Regions from separate parts of the Arthrobacter sp. C152 genome, predicted to be linked through region 2. Evidence: riboswitches for the same ligand, from Rfam matches in the RefSeq annotation. Region 2 holds a riboswitch; the other holds the start of a gene.
The links. A riboswitch is a leader RNA that binds a small molecule or an ion and turns the genes downstream of it on or off. The one in region 2 is predicted to bind cyclic di-AMP.

Region 1 (7,473 bases), on a different contig from region 2:
ACCGAAGTGATGCGCAAGCATCGGCTGGCCGAGCGGCTGCTGGCCGACGTGATCGGGCTGGACTGGGCGTATGTCCACGATGAAGCCTGCCGCTGGGAACACGTGATGAGCGAACGCGTGGAACGCCGCATCTACGAACTGCTGGACCATCCCACCGAGTCGCCGTACGGAAATCCGATTCCCGGCCTCGCCGAACTCGGCGGCCGGCCTGCTCCCGGCTTTGCCGACGGCGCCATCAGCCTGCTGGAAGCCATGAAAAGCTACGGCCCCGGTTCGGGCGTGACCATCAGCCGCCTTGCGGAGCCGATCCAAGTGGAACCGGAACTTCTGGCCCAGCTGGACGAAGGCGGAATCCGCCCCGGCGCCGTCGTGGCGCTCGAGCGCGTGGGTGACTACATTTCGGTGCGCGTGCCCGGAATCGAAGGCGCGCTGGAATTGCCGCCGGAAGTTGCGGCGCACGTCTTCGTTGCCGTCAAATAGGCCTGCGCTTACCCCACGGGCGTGCAATCACGCAAAGATAACGGAATTGTTACTTAGGGTCTTAAGCCCCTATAGTTGAACCAAGCGTTGATACTTAAGCGTTACCTGATCCGGAGCCGAGCTCTGCCAGCGGATCAGGAGTACGAGTCGTTACTGGCAGAGGCGGGGGAACCACAACCGGCAGCGGGGGACTGCCTTGGGGTGAAGTCCGTCAGCAGCAAGCCTCTCCAGTGAAGGATCCTCCATGGATACCTCTCTGCGCGGAAGCTTGCTTACGGCGGACCGGGTCTTTGATCTCTCTGACCCGAATCCGACAGCTAACTCCGCAGGCTAACCCAGAGAGGAACCCCACTTGACCATGCAGACCTCCCGGGGCCGCCGCCGCGCGTCCGGTCCCGCTTCGACACCCCGGGTCGTCGAGGTTCTCGCAGCGGAGCGCCCCCGTGATTTCCACCGCGATGCGCGCCGGCGCCGTGGTCCCTTTCGGCAAGTCACCGAGTTTGCCTCCGCGAGTGGCATCGGACAGAAGGCAGGCATCGCCCTTGCCGCCAGCGGCATCGCGTTGACGGTCGCCATGCCGGCCACCAGCCCCGTCGTGGCCACCGGCCCGGCCGGCGGCACGCCTGTTGCGGCCTCCGCCGTGAGCCCCCAGATTTCCGCGGACGTTGGCGCCCAGATCGACTTCAGCCGCTCCGCCGTGGTGACCCAGGCGGATCCGGACGGGAAACTGAAGCAGCTTTTGAGTGCCCAGTCCGCCGGTTCGGTCAGCCGCGCTGCCTCGGCCGGCACCCTTGCGGCCCCCCTGGCCTCCCTCACCACCGCCTCGCCGTTTGGGTACCGCGTGAGCCCCATCACCGGCGGCTCCGGCGACTTCCACCGCGGCCAGGACTTCGTGGCGCAATGCGGGACTTCCGTCCTTGCGGCCGCCACCGGCACCGTGACCTTCGCGGGCTGGCACGAGTTCGGCGGCGGAAACCGCGTGGTGATTGATCACGGCAACGGCCTGGAGACCACCTACAACCACCTCTCCTCGTTCAATGTCAAGGTGGGCCAGACTGTGTCCCGCGGCGACGTCGTCGCCCTCAGCGGGACCACCGGCGCGTCCACCGGCTGCCATCTCCACTTCGAGGTGCAGGTCAATGGCGAAGTGGTCGACCCCATGGGCTGGCTCTGACCCGATGTTTGCGAGTGAAATGACCGTCCGCTCTCAGTTTCAGGTAACGCGCCGTGACCTGAATGTGACATTCGGTCCAAACTCCTGTAGCGTTTAACTCGCGTCAACTTTTCCGAAGTTGACGCTCTTGAGTGGATTGCCTAACTCTGCCACCGCTCAAGGTCCGTTCGCATTTCATCGTCTGGCAGGGGCGGGGGAACCAATTTTGGCCTTCACGTCGAAGGCCTTGGGGTTAAGTCGCGAGCTTCCCAGGAAGCACGTGGCCGGGTGACTCCCATCCGAATCCGACAGCTCACCTCGCAGGCATTGGGAGAGGCTACCTTCGTGTCTTCACGCCACACTTCTGCGCGCCACCGTGCGCAAACGGTTCGCACCAACCCCTTGGATGCAGTGTCCAAGGCCGTTAGTGCCAACGCCGGGACCGTGGGCCGCCAGGCTGCCGTTGTGGCAGCCGCTTCCGGCCTCATCCTGAGCATGGGACTGCCGGCCACCGCAGCGGACACGACGGCAGGCGTCTCTGCCTCCACCGAATCCGGCTCTTCGCAGACCGCCCTCGCGGTCACTGCAGCCCCCACCGCCACGGTTTCCTTCGAGCGTCCCGTGGTGAAGACCACCGCTGCCCCCAAGGCGGAAACCATCCGGACCCAGTCCACCGCGGCTGACCGCACGGCCGGCGACGAGGGCTCCACCGCAGGCAAGGCGGGGGCGGCCATCTCCGCTGCAGCCACCTCCGGCATCGCAGCCATCGCCTACACCGGCATCGGCCACTCCTACGTTTGGGGCGGCACCAGCCCCGTCACCGGCTGGGACTGCTCCGGCTTCACCCAGTGGGTCTACGCGCAGGCCGGCATCAGCATCCCCCGCACGAACGCGTGGACCGTGATGAAGCCGACCTCCACCCCCCAGCCGGGTGACCTTGTCATGCAGAACGGCGGCGCGCATGTTGGCATCTACGTCGGCAACGGCATGATGATCAGCGCCCTCAACCCCTCCCAGGGAACCTTGCTGCACGCCGTGGCAGCCACCGGCTCCTCCTCCTTCTTCACCATGAACTAGTTCTTCGGACCCCCGGGTCCAAGAACTTTTTCTTTTGCCCCCAGCTTTTCGCTCAACACCAATCCCCGTTCGGGATGCGCCGGCGTACCCCCAAGATGCCGGCGCGTCCACACCCCTCGGACATGCCACAGCGGTCCTGAGGAAAACGAAAGAGAGAACTGATGACGACTCGTGCTACCGCACGGCACCGCGCCGAGGTCACTAAGACCAATTCAATCGCTGTCATTGCCAAGGCTGTCAGCGACAACGCCGGCGGCGTGGGCCGCCAGGCCGCGGTCATCGCAGCCGCTTCCGGCCTGGTCCTGACCAGCGGTATCGCGGCCAATGCTGCCGACGCCAACGTCAAGCGCGATTCCGCCCCCGCCTCCGCGCTGGAAGTCGAAACGGCTGTGGACGCCCCGATCTCGGCCGCCTCCACCATCGCCATCAGCTACGAGAAGCCCGCCGTGACCACCACGCCGGCTCCCGTCGCCGAACCCGAGCCCCAGGTTGAGGTCCAGGAAGCAGCCCCTGCTCCGGCCGCCCCCAAGGTCACCGCCAAGACGGCCTCCACCGCCGTGGCCCCGGCTTCCCAGGCATCCGCCAGCGGCAAGGGCGCAGCCATCCTGTCTGCCGCCTACGCGCAGCTCGGTGTCATGCAGGACTGCACCATGCTGGTCACCAACTCGCTGGCCGCCGTCGGCATCCACTTCCACGACTGGCCCGCCGGCTACCTGTCCCTGGGCCGCACCGTGAGCGCAGCCGAGGCGCAGCCCGGTGACCTGATCTACTACGCCGACGGCGGCGCGGGCATGGCCCACATCGCTGTGTACGCAGGCAACGGCATGGCCGTCCACGGCGGCTACAACGGCAACCAGACTGTCGTCTTCAGCGCGAACGTCGGATCCGGGCCCGTCTTCATCCGCGTCAGCTAGCCACTCCCTGCGCCGGTCCGGCCCTAATCCGGCCGCGAGGGCGCCCAAGGACCCCCGCCTCTTGGCGGGGGTCCTTGCCTTTTAATTGCTGCCGTTCCGCAGGGGTCCCCGCCGGGCGCGGCCGGGCACTCCCGGCCCCGGCTGTGGCGCCGATTACCTGATATCGCATTTCTCTGTTTACTCTTGTGGTGTCGATCCATAGCCCGGACATGCCGAGGGCAGCCGGCCCTCGTGCCCCTGACGGGTGCGGCCGTGAAGAGGTAAGTGCATGCGCACTCTCGTTCTGAATGCTGGATATGAACCGCTGGCGGTTATTACTTTCCGCCGGGCGCTGGTGCTTGTGCTCACGGGCAAGGCGAGCGTGGTGGCCGAAGGGGACGACCCCGTCGTGGGCCCCACGGATGTTCTGGGCCGCCCGTCCGTGATCCTCCTCAACCGCTACATCCGGCCCCGCTACAACCACTCCACCGCCGTGAGCCGCAGGGGTGTGCTTCGGCGCGATGGACACAAATGCGCCTATTGCGGAAAGGCCGCGCATACCATCGACCATGTCCACCCAAAGTCCCGTGGCGGTGCCGACTCCTGGGAGAACCTGGTGGCGGCGTGCCTGCGCTGCAACAACGTCAAGGGTGACCACACCCCGGCAGAGATGGGGTGGGCGCTGCGGTTTGTCCCGGAACCGCCCCATGGCACCATCTGGCAGATCAAGGAGTTGGAGAAGCCGACCCCGGCCTGGGATCCCTTCCTCCTTCCGGAGCGGGCTGCCTGACGGCATCCTGCGTTCCTTGCCGGTGTCCTGTGGCCTTCAGTGCTGGCTAGAGTGGGGGAGTGGAAGAAAGCCGCTCTGACTTTGACGCCGTAATCCTGGCCGGCGGCCGTTCCTCGCGGCTGGGCGGGGTGCCCAAGCAATCACTGGTGTTCCAGGGCGCATCCCTTCTCGAGCGGGCGCTTGCCGCGGCATCCGGTGCGGGCCGCACCGTGGTGGTGGGTGACGCCGCTTCGTTTCCCGCCGGAACCCTGCCGCCCGGGGTGCTGGCCTGCCGGGAGGAGCCCGTCTTTGCCGGCCCTGCCGCCGGCATCGCTGCCGGCCTGGACGCCCTCGCCGGCGCCGGCGCTGCCGCGCCCTGGACTCTGGTCCTGGCGTGCGACATGCCGCTGGTTTCCGAGGCGGTCCCCCTCCTGCGCGCCGCCCTGCCGGCCTCACCGGGCGTGGCGGCTGTGATGGCCGCCGGCCCGGACGGAAGGGCCCAACCGTTGGCTGGTCTTTATAGCACGGCAGAGTTAAGAAAAGCCGCGCGCCGGCTGGCCGAACGGAATGCGCTGGTCAACGGCTCCGTGCGGGCGCTTCTTGCTAGTCTGGACGTGCAGCTTGTCACAGTCCCCGCCGGTGCCACCTCCGACGTGGATACCTGGGACGACGCTGCCGCACTGGGGATTGCCGCCGGGAACCGGGCGCAAACCAGGACCGGCGCGGGCGGAGCTAACGTGGGAGGCAAGTCGTGAAAAGCCAGGACGAAACACTGGAAGAGTGGTGCAGGGCCCTGCTCCAGGCATACAAGCTGGAGGACGTCCAGGTGGACATCAATGCTGTCCTGGCCCTCGCCGGCGTTGCCGCCCATTCCGTGGTCCGGCCGGCAGCGCCGCTGACCACCTTCATTGCCGGATTTGCCGCCGGCCAGGCGGCCGCCCCCGGACGGGAAGTGGACAGCGCCGCCATGGATGCTGCCCTGGCCGTGGCCCGTTCCCTTGCCGCCGACTACGATGCTGAAGCCGCCGGGACTCCCGGCGAATGACGCAGGAACCCCACAGCGACGCGGGGACGCCCCCGGGCACAACTGAACAGCACACCCCGCACCACCTTGCCCACAGCTGGGCAGAGGCCAGGCAATCAGCGTTCGACGCCGCCACGCCCATTCCTCCCGGCCCGGTTCCCCTGCGGCAGGCCCTCGGCCGGAAGCTCGCCCGGGACATCGTCGCCCTGCAGGACATGCCGCACTATGCCTCCTCAGCCATGGACGGCTGGGCAGTCAACGGAAGCGGGCCGTGGATCCCGGTGGACCCCGGAACACGCCTGGCACCGCACCAGGGAAGTCCCATCGCCACGGGCGGCCTGATCCCGCCCGGAGCCAAGGCAGTACTCCGTACCGAGAGCGCCCTGCTGGGCAAGGATGATGAAGGGCTCCCCATCCTGATGCTCGGAGGCAGCGCCCGGCCCGGGGAACCGCGGGCGGGCGAGCACATCCGCAAGGCTGGGGAAGAAGCCCTGGAAGGCGACGTCCTGGTCAAGGCCGGCGTGGCCCTCAACCCGGCCCACCTGGCACTGGCGGCCGTGGCGGGACACGACGAACTGTACGTCCAGGGCAAACCCGTGGTGCGCCTGGTCCTCACCGGCGCCGAAGTCGTGGAACAGGGCACACCCGCCCCGGGCCAGGTCCGGGACACCTTCGGCCCGCAGCTTCCCGACGTCGTCTCGATGCTGGGCGGCATACCCGGCGGCAGCCAGAGGATCGGCGATTCCTACGGGGAATGGCTCGCCGCGCTTGAAGACGTGGTGCCCGAGGCGCCGGACGCACCCGGCCAGCCCGCCGACGTCGTGATCACCACCGGCGGAACCGGACGTTCCGGCACGGACCACCTGAGGCGTGCCGTGGCCGAGCTGGGCGGCCGGCTGCTGATTGACGGCGTGGCCATGCGGCCAGGCCATCCCGCCGTTCTGGCCGAACTGCCGGACGGGCGCTTCGTGCTGGGGCTGCCCGGCAACCCGCTCGCCGCCATGATGGCACTGTCCACGGTGGGCGGCCCGCTGCTCGCCGCACTGGGACACGCGGCCATACCGGCGGTGCAGGAGGTGCCCTGCGGAACCCTGATCGAACCCGACCCCGGGCGCACGCGGCTGATGCCGTTCCGGCTGCTGTTCGGGATGGCGTCCCCGGCCCAGCACACGGGTCCCGGCATGATGCGCGGACTGGCGTCTGCCGACGGTGTCCTGGTGGTGCCGCCGCACGGGGTGCAGCTGGGCGAACCTGTCCCGGCCTTCGCCCTTCCGTGGGGGCCGCCGATTCCACCCCCGGAAGCGCCCGGCAAGCCGAAGCCCCGCACGGGAAGGACCGCACCGCCCAAGGACAAGCCAGCGCCCGCCGGCCCCGTGGACTGGAGTGCGCTCCTCGGCTGAGGCGTCCCCTGGATGGTGCCATGATGGAGTTATGAACAGGCAGGATGGGACATGGGACGCTTAACCCAGCGCCGCAAGGTGCACAAATTTGTTCTGGACGGTTCGCCCAGCGCCCAGGAGTACCCGGTCCGGCACAGGGAAGATGTCCTTGCCGTTGAAGAACCACTGGAAATCCGGCTGGGAAACCTCTCCTACTCGGTGACCATGCGGACCCCCGGGGATGACTTCGACCTCGTGGCCGGGTTCCTGGTGTCCGAGGGCGTCATCTGGGCGCCCGAACAGCTGGTGTCCCTGCGGTTCTGCGCCGGCGAGGACGAGAACGGCGTCCAGACCTTCAACGTTGTGGAGGCCCAGCTCCGGCCGGACGTTCCGCTCCCCGACACTGGGCGCAGGGTCTATACCTCCAGTTCCTGCGGCATCTGCGGCACCGATTCCATCGAAGCGGTCCGGAAGTCCTCCCATTACAGTCCCGAGGCGGACCCCCTGACGGTGGACGCCGAAGTCCTGGCTTCCCTGCCCGGGCTGCTGCGCGAATCCCAGCGCCTCTTTGACGACACCGGGGGAGTGCACGCGGCCGGCCTGTTCACAATCGGGGACGACGGCGGAGCGCGCCTGCTGTGCCTGCGCGAGGACGTGGGGCGGCACAATGCCGTGGACAAGGTGGTGGGGTGGGCCCT
Region 2 (7,473 bases):
CGTCCGGCGCCGCCCCCGCGGCCCGGCAGCGGACGGCCCCCTGGACCCGCTACGCGTTCGGCAACCAGCCCCGCTGGGTGCGCCCCTCCGCAGCAGGCCTGCTGCTGGCCACAACGGTTCTGTACCTCTGGAACCTCGCGGCCACCGGCTACGGCAACTCCTTCTACGCCGCTGCCATCCAGGCGGGCACGAAGGACTGGACCGCGTTCCTCTTCGGCTCGCTCGACGCCGGCAACGCGATCACCGTGGACAAGCCGCCCGCGGCGCTGTGGATCCCGGCCCTGTCCGGCCGCATCTTCGGCTTCTCTTCGCTGAGCATGCTGGTTCCGGAGGCACTCATGGGCGTTGCCGCCGTCGGCTTCCTCTACCTGGCCGTCAAGAAGGTTTCGGGACCGGCGGCAGGCCTGCTGGCCGGTGGCGCGCTGGCGCTGACGCCCGTGGCGGCGCTGATGTTCAAGTTCAACAACCCGGATGCCCTGCTCACTCTGTGCCTGGTGCTCGCGGCATACTTCACCACCCGGGCCATTGAGCGGGCGGGCTGGAAGTGGCTGGTCGCAGCCGGTGCAGTGATCGGCCTGGCATTCCTGACCAAGATGCTGCAGGGCTTCCTGGTTGTTCCGGCACTGGGGCTCGCCTACCTTTGGGCGGCTCCCACCACGCTGTGGCGCCGGCTGGTGCACCTGCTGGGCGCCCTCGGCGGAATCGTTGTGGTGGCCGGCAGCTATGTGGCGCTGTTCCAGCTGACGCCGGCCTCGGCGCGGCCCTACATGGCCGGGTCCACCACCAACAGCTTCCTGGAACTCACGTTTGGCTACAACGGCCTGGCCCGCATCACGGGGTCCGGCGAAGGCATGCCCGGCGGCGGAGGTGCGGGCGCCCCGGGAGGCGCAGGAGGTGGCTTCGGTGGCGGCAACGCAGGCTTCGGCGGGGCCGCCGGCCTCCTGCGGATGTTCGGAACCAGCTTCGGCGGGGAGGTGTCCTGGCTGCTGCCTGCCGCGCTGATCCTGCTGGCGGCAGGGCTGTGGTTCACCCGCCGGGAAGTCCGCACGTCCCTGGGCCGGGCATCCCTGATCCTGTGGGGCGGCTGGCTCCTGGTCACGGCCGGCGTCTTCAGCTTCATGAGCGGCATCGTCCATCCCTACTACTCCGTGGCGCTCGCCCCGGCGATCGCGGCCCTGGTGGGCATCGGCGCCGTTGAACTGTGGCGCGGCCGCGCGTCCTGGCCGGCCCGGATCGTGCTGGCCATCGTCGTGGCCGCCACCGCTGCTTGGTCGGCGGTGCTGCTGGGCCGGGACCCGTCGTGGCTTCCATGGCTGGGCACCACCGTCATCGTCCTCGGGGTGCTGGCTGCGGGTGCGATCCTGCTCCGCGTCGACGGCATCGGAACAGGTACGGGAACGGCCGTGGGCACAGCCGGCCGGTTCCGCCGCGCAGGGGCTGCCGCCGTCGTCGCGGTGTCGCTGCTGGCCGGGGGCCTGGGTACGGCTGCCTGGACGCTGGCAACTGCCGCCACGGCGCACTCCGGTTCCATCCCGACGTCGGGCCCTGCCGGCTCCGCGGCCCCGGCGCGGGGCGGCATCGGCGACCGGGCAGGATTCGGCGCCGCGGACCGGCCGGCACGCGACGCAGGCATCGACGCAGGCACAGAGGCAGGCACCGCGGATCCTGGCGCCTTTGGCCCGGGGCTCGACGCCGGTGTGCCCGGCGCCCAGGGGAACGGTTCGGGCGGTCCCGGCGGACCCGGCGAAGGAACGGCGGACGCCGCGCTGACCGCACTGCTGTCCGGCACCACCACGAAGTGGTCCGCGATCGTCTCCGGCGCGTCGCAGGCGGCAAGCCTTGAACTGGCGTCCAACACCAGCGTGATTGCCCTGGGCGGCTGGAACGGCGGGGACCCCTACCCCACGCTCGCCCAGTTCCAGGACATGGTGTCCAGGGGCGAGATCAGTTACTTCATCGAAGGCGGCGCCGGCGGGATGGGCGGCGGCATGGGCGGCCGCGGCGGCAACTCGGAGGTCGCGGCGTGGGTCCAGGCCACCTTCCAGGCGCAGACGGTAGGCAACGCCACCGTCTACACGCTGACCAAGTAGGACGCCATGGCCAGCAGCCACTACACCCGGACGGCACCGGCGCGGTCCCCCCGGGTAAATTCCCCCGGCGTAGACTTCCCCGGCGTGCAGGCACCTGGCGCGGCCGGCGGCACCTTCCGAGCACCGGCCTCCCGCCGCGCCCGACTGGAGCTGGCCGTCCTGCTGGTGGCCACGGCGTTGCTGTACCTGTGGAACCTGGGCGCATCCGGCTGGGCCAACGCTTTCTACTCGGCAGCGGCCCAGGCGGGCTCGCAGGACTGGACGGCCTGGTTCTTCGGTTCCTCCGATGCCGCCAATTCGATCACGGTGGACAAGCCGCCGGCGTCCCTGTGGATCATGGGCCTGTCCGTGCGCGTCTTCGGCCTGAGCCCGTGGAGCATCCTGGTGCCCGAGGCCTTGATGGGCGTGGGCACTGCGTGGCTGCTGTACCTGGCGGTGCGGCGGGCCGCGGCGCCGGCCACCGGTGATGACCGGCTGGCGCACCGGGCAGGGCTGCTGGCCGCGGCGGTCCTTGCCCTTACCCCGGTGGCTACGCTGATGTTCCGGTTCAACAACCCGGATGCCCTGCTGGTACTGCTGATGACCGCTGCCGGATACGCCACGCTGCGGGCCATCCAGCAGGACGGGCTGCGGTGGCTGCTGCTCGCCGGGGTCCTCCTGGGGTTCGGGTTCCTGACAAAGCAGCTGCAGGTGCTGCTGGTGGTCCCCGGATTCGCCGTGGCGTATGCAGTTGCGGGGCCGGGCAGGATCCGCCGGCGGCTGGCCCGGCTGGCTGCCGCCGGACTGGCGATGCTCCTCTCCGCCGGCTGGTGGCTTGCCGCGGTGGAGCTGACCCCTGCGGGTATGCGGCCCTACATTGGCGGTTCCCAGGACAACTCCATCCTGGAACTCACGCTCGGCTACAACGGGCTGGGACGGCTCACCGGCGAGGAGACGGGCAGCGTCGGCGGCGGCAACGGATGGGGCGTGCCAGGCCTGTTCCGGATGTTCAACAGCGATTTCGGCGGCCAGGTGGCCTGGCTCCTGCCGTCCGCCCTGATCCTTGCCGCGGGCCTGCTTTGGGTAGGCCGCCGCGCGCCCCGGAACGACGGGGTTCGCGCCTCCGTGCTGATCTGGGGCTCCTGGGTGCTGGTCACCGGACTGGTCTTCAGCTTCATGGCCGGGATCATCCACCCCTACTATGCCGTGGCGCTGGCTCCGGGGATCGCTGCGCTGGCGGGCCTGGGCGGCGTTCTGCTGTGGCAGCACAGGCAGCAGGCCGCGGCCGGGGCGCTGCTCGCGGCGGCAGTGGCGGCGGCGGCCTTGATGGGCTTCTACCTGCTCGGGACCACCTCCGCGTACGGGCCGTGGCTGCGCTGGCTTGTGCTGGCCGGCGGCCTGGCAGCGGCGGCGGGCACAGGGCTGGCCAGGTTCCTGCGCATGCGTTCAATCCAGCGGACGACGGCGGCGCTCGCCATAGCAGCGTCACTCGCCGGCCCCCTGGCGTACTCCCTCACCACCGCGGCGACGGCACACAGCGGAGCCATCGTCAGTGCCGGGCCGGCGTCGGGCTTCGGTGCCGGCAGGACGGGACAAGGCGCCGGCGCCCGTAGCCCGGGCCCGGGAGCGGCACCTTCTGGCGGAACCGGATTGGCGGGTGGCCGGCCGGGAAGCGGCATGGGCGGCCTCCTCGGCGCCCCCACGCCGTCGTCCGAACTGGTGGCCGCGCTCAAGGACGGCGCGTCCCGCTACACCTGGGCGGCCGCCGTGATCGGATCCAACAACGCGGCAGGCTACCAACTGGCAACTGGGCTGCCGGTCATGGCCGTGGGCGGCTTCAACGGCACGGACCCCTCGCCGACCCTGGCGCAGTTCCAGCAACTCGCCGCGGAAGGAAAGATCCACTACTTCGTCGCCGGCGGCGCCATGCGCTCCACCAGCGGATCCGCCGCTCCCGAGCAGATCGCCCAATGGGTGGCAGCGAACTTCACCCCGCAGGCAATCGGCGGCGCCACGGTGTACGTCCTGGCTGGATAACGAAGGGGGAAGACGCACTCGGCCGCAGCCGCCAAAATTGGGGGCGGCTGCGGCTGAACGCACAAGGCGACGCGCACGCCGTCGTGACTTCCGTTACCTAAATGTGACTTAAGCGGGCGATTCCTGTACCGTCGATTAGGTGCGGCCCGCGTTCGGACCGCAATCCCGGGTTGACGCCAAGCTCTGCCGCTTCCCGGATTCCGCTTGAGCAACGGCAGAGGCGGGGGACCCACCGTCCCGGGCAATGACTGCCCTTGGGGTTAAGCAGCACGTGATCATTCCGTGCTGCCGGATGCCCTCATCCGAACCCGACAGCTAACTCCGCAGGTGTGAGAGGCGATCAACCATGTCCAAAAACACGGCAGAACCCTGCCTGCAGTCCAAGGCAAAACACCGGGCCAAACCCCAGGCGGCCAAAAAGAGCACCCTCGGCCGGCGGGCCGCCATCCTCGCGGCATCCTGTGCCGTGCTGGTCGGCGTTGGCGCCGCAGGCCAGGCCACCAACAGCATGGCCCCGGTCTCGGCCACCGGGTCCCACTCTTCCACAGCAGCTTCCGACGCCCAACTGAGCATCGAGAAAAGCGAAATCCGTTCCAACCCTGCCGCGACACCCAGCCCGGCGCCGATCAACGTGGCACCCCAGGCGGCCGAACCGGCCCCTGCCCCGTCCACTCCCCCAGCCCAGGCTGCACCCGCTCCGGCCCCCGCACCCGAGCCGGCTCCCGCCGTCGCGGTCAACGATCCTGCAGGCGCCCAGGCCTACGCCGACAGCCAGCTGGCCTCCTTCGGCTGGAGCGCCGACCAGATGCAGTGCCTGAAGACCCTGTGGACCAAGGAATCGGACTGGACCACCACGGCCACCAACGCCAGCAGCGGGGCCTACGGCATCGTGCAGTCGCTGCCGGCCGAAAAAATGGCAAGCTTTGGAGCGGACTACCTCACCAATTACCGCACCCAGATCAACTGGGGCCTGGACTACATCAAGAAGAGCTACCAGTCCCCCTGCGGCGCCCTGAACTTCCACCTGGCCCACAACTGGTACTAGGAGGCCGGCACCACGCCCGCACCATCAGCAGCCCGCACCCCAAGGTGCGGGCTGCCGCGGTTTAAGTCCTAACCAGCCTGCCCGGCGTTCCGGTAGGGGATGTACTGCACGGCCCACTTGTTGCCGTCCGGATCGGCGAAGTACACGAAGTGGCCCCAGGGCTGGACGTCGATGTCGCTGACCTCCACCCCGTTGTTCTTCAGGAACTCGTGCGCCGCATGGATGTCGTCCACCACCAGCTGCAGGTTGGATCCGGTTCCGGGCGGCGCGTCGGACAGCCCCTCGCCGATGCAGATTGAACAGGCGGAGCCGCGGGGCGTCAGCTGGACGAAGCGGATGGCGTCGGAGGGCCGCTCGTCAAAATCCGGGTTGAAACCCACTTTGTTGACGTAGAAATCCTTGGCGCGGTCCACGTCGGACACGGGGACAAAGACGAGTTCGAGTTTCCAGTCCATCCGCACAGGCTAGCGGCGTGGCCCGGTTTGGGAAAGGGGGTTACCCGGCGATGCCGTAAAGGCGGTCGCCGGCGTCGCCGAGGCCGGGAACGATGTACGACTTGTCGTTGAGCTTCTCATCGATGGACGCCAGGACAATGTGCACGTTGGCCCCGGACAGCTCCTCCTCCAGCCTGGCCAGGCCTTCGGGTGCGGCGAGCAGGCAGATGCAGGTGACGTCGGAGGCGCCGCGCTTGAACAGGAACTTGATGGCCTCGCGGAGGGTGCCGCCGGTGGCAAGCATCGGGTCCAGGACGAAGACCTGGCGGCCGGTCAGGTCCTCGGGAAGCCGCTCCGCGTAGGTGATGATGTCCAGCGTTTCCTCGTCCCGGGCCATGCCCAGGAAGCCCACCTCGGCGGTGGGAACCAGTTTGGTCATGCCCTCGAGCATGCCCAGGCCGGCACGCAGGATGGGGACCACCAGGGGCGTGGGCTTGGTGAAGGCCGTGCCGACGGTGGTGCTGACGGGCGTCTGGATGGTGACGGGCTCGGTGCGGACCTCGCGGGTGGCCTCATAGGCCAGCAGGGTGACCAGCTCTTCCGTCAACTGGCGGAAGACCGGGGACGGGGTGTTCTTGTCCCGCAGGACGGTGAGCTTGTGGGCAACCAGCGGGTGGTCAACAACGAGAGTGCGCATCCCCCAAAACTATCACCCGCCAGAACCCTTCCCCGGGCCGGACGGACCGCCGTCGTGCAGCTCCTGGGCGACGACGTCGCGGACCACGGGACGGTCGAACGACGGTGCGGCACCCGCGTGCTCCCGCCGCCGGACCAGGTGGAAGAGCCGGTGTGCCAGGATGACAATGGACACCCAGGCCAGTCCCAGGATCCAGCCGGCCATGACGTCCGTCAGCCAGTGGTGGCCCAGGAAGACCCTGCTCAGGCCCATGGCGATGATGAAGAGGGTGCCGGCAGTGATCGCCGTGACGCGGGTCCACATCACGTTGAACTGCAGGCAGATGAGGTAGACGATCAGGCTGATGACCACGGTGGTGTTCAGGGTGTGGCCACTGGGGAATGACGGTGAATCCTCGAATGGCGGCACGGCATCCGCATGGTCCGGGCGGGTGCGGCCCACGAGCTTCTTCCCGAGTGTGGTGGCCGTGATGGAGGCTGCGGCCGCTCCGCCCACCAGGACCAGGGGACGCCAGTTGCGGCTGAGGAACGTCAGCCATGCGGTGAGGATGCTGGCAAGGATGGGCATGCCGATGCCGCCGCCGATATTCGTGAAGCCGGTCACCGCCGCGTTAAGGCCGGGATTCCTCAGCGTCTCCGCAAAGGCCAGCGCGGGCTTGTCCAGGTTGGCCAGCCCGGCAGAGTCCACCACGTCGTCATAGACCTCTGAGCCGAGCAATGCCAGGGACACGATGATCACCCCGCCCACCAGGATGGTGAGGGTCAGCGCCGCGTACGGCTTGAACCATGTACTCAAACGGTCGCGCAGAGTGTCCATGCTGCCTCCCGGCGTCGGTAAGTAACCTGAGTAACCCCGAAACTATCATTGAGCCATGCCGTTGCCCGAAAAGAAACACGACGCCTGGATGGGCCTCGCCCTGGCGGAAGCCCGCCGCGCCCTGAGCACGGAGGATGTGCCCATCGGTGCCGTGGTGATAGGGCCCGACGGCGACGTGCTGGGTTCCGGACGCAACCAGCGGGAGGAGTTGGGGGACCCCACGGCGCACGCCGAGGTGGTGGCGATCAGGGAGGCCGCGGAACGGCTGCGGGAACGGGCAAAGGCCGGCGGCGGCAGCGGCGACGGCTGGCGGCTGTCCGACTGCACCCTGGTTGTCACTCTGGAGCCCTGCGCCATGTGCGCCGGAGCGATTGT

Region 1: linked by a shared signal. The riboswitch ahead of ACYSM9_RS18160 (C40 family peptidase) and the one ahead of ACYSM9_RS17715 (aggregation-promoting factor C-terminal-like domain-containing protein) in region 2 are both predicted to bind cyclic di-AMP.

Annotation. Positions count from the first base shown of each region.
Region 1 covers NZ_JBTZSU010000035.1:12,440-19,912, reverse strand. Annotated here, with positions in the region: gene ACYSM9_RS18170 (metal-dependent transcriptional regulator) at 1-480, shown strand, start outside; cyclic di-AMP (ydaO/yuaA leader) riboswitch at 616-828, shown strand; gene ACYSM9_RS18165 (M23 family metallopeptidase) at 839-1,654, shown strand; cyclic di-AMP (ydaO/yuaA leader) riboswitch at 1,798-1,974, shown strand; gene ACYSM9_RS18160 (C40 family peptidase) at 2,045-2,710, shown strand; gene ACYSM9_RS18155 (NlpC/P60 family protein) at 2,872-3,624, shown strand; gene ACYSM9_RS18150 (HNH endonuclease) at 3,893-4,393, shown strand; gene mobA (molybdenum cofactor guanylyltransferase) at 4,453-5,127, shown strand; gene ACYSM9_RS18140 (DUF6457 domain-containing protein) at 5,124-5,417, shown strand; gene ACYSM9_RS18135 (molybdopterin molybdotransferase MoeA) at 5,414-6,796, shown strand; gene fdhD (formate dehydrogenase accessory sulfurtransferase FdhD) at 6,848-7,473, shown strand, end outside.
Region 2 covers NZ_JBTZSU010000033.1:16,895-24,367, forward strand. Annotated here, with positions in the region: gene ACYSM9_RS17705 (ArnT family glycosyltransferase) at 1-2,090, shown strand, start outside; gene ACYSM9_RS17710 (ArnT family glycosyltransferase) at 2,097-4,106, shown strand; cyclic di-AMP (ydaO/yuaA leader) riboswitch at 4,288-4,447, shown strand; gene ACYSM9_RS17715 (aggregation-promoting factor C-terminal-like domain-containing protein) at 4,453-5,151, shown strand; gene ACYSM9_RS17720 (glyoxalase superfamily protein) at 5,220-5,606, opposite strand; gene upp (uracil phosphoribosyltransferase) at 5,647-6,282, opposite strand; gene ACYSM9_RS17730 (phosphatase PAP2 family protein) at 6,295-7,098, opposite strand; gene ACYSM9_RS17735 (nucleoside deaminase) at 7,154-7,473, shown strand, end outside.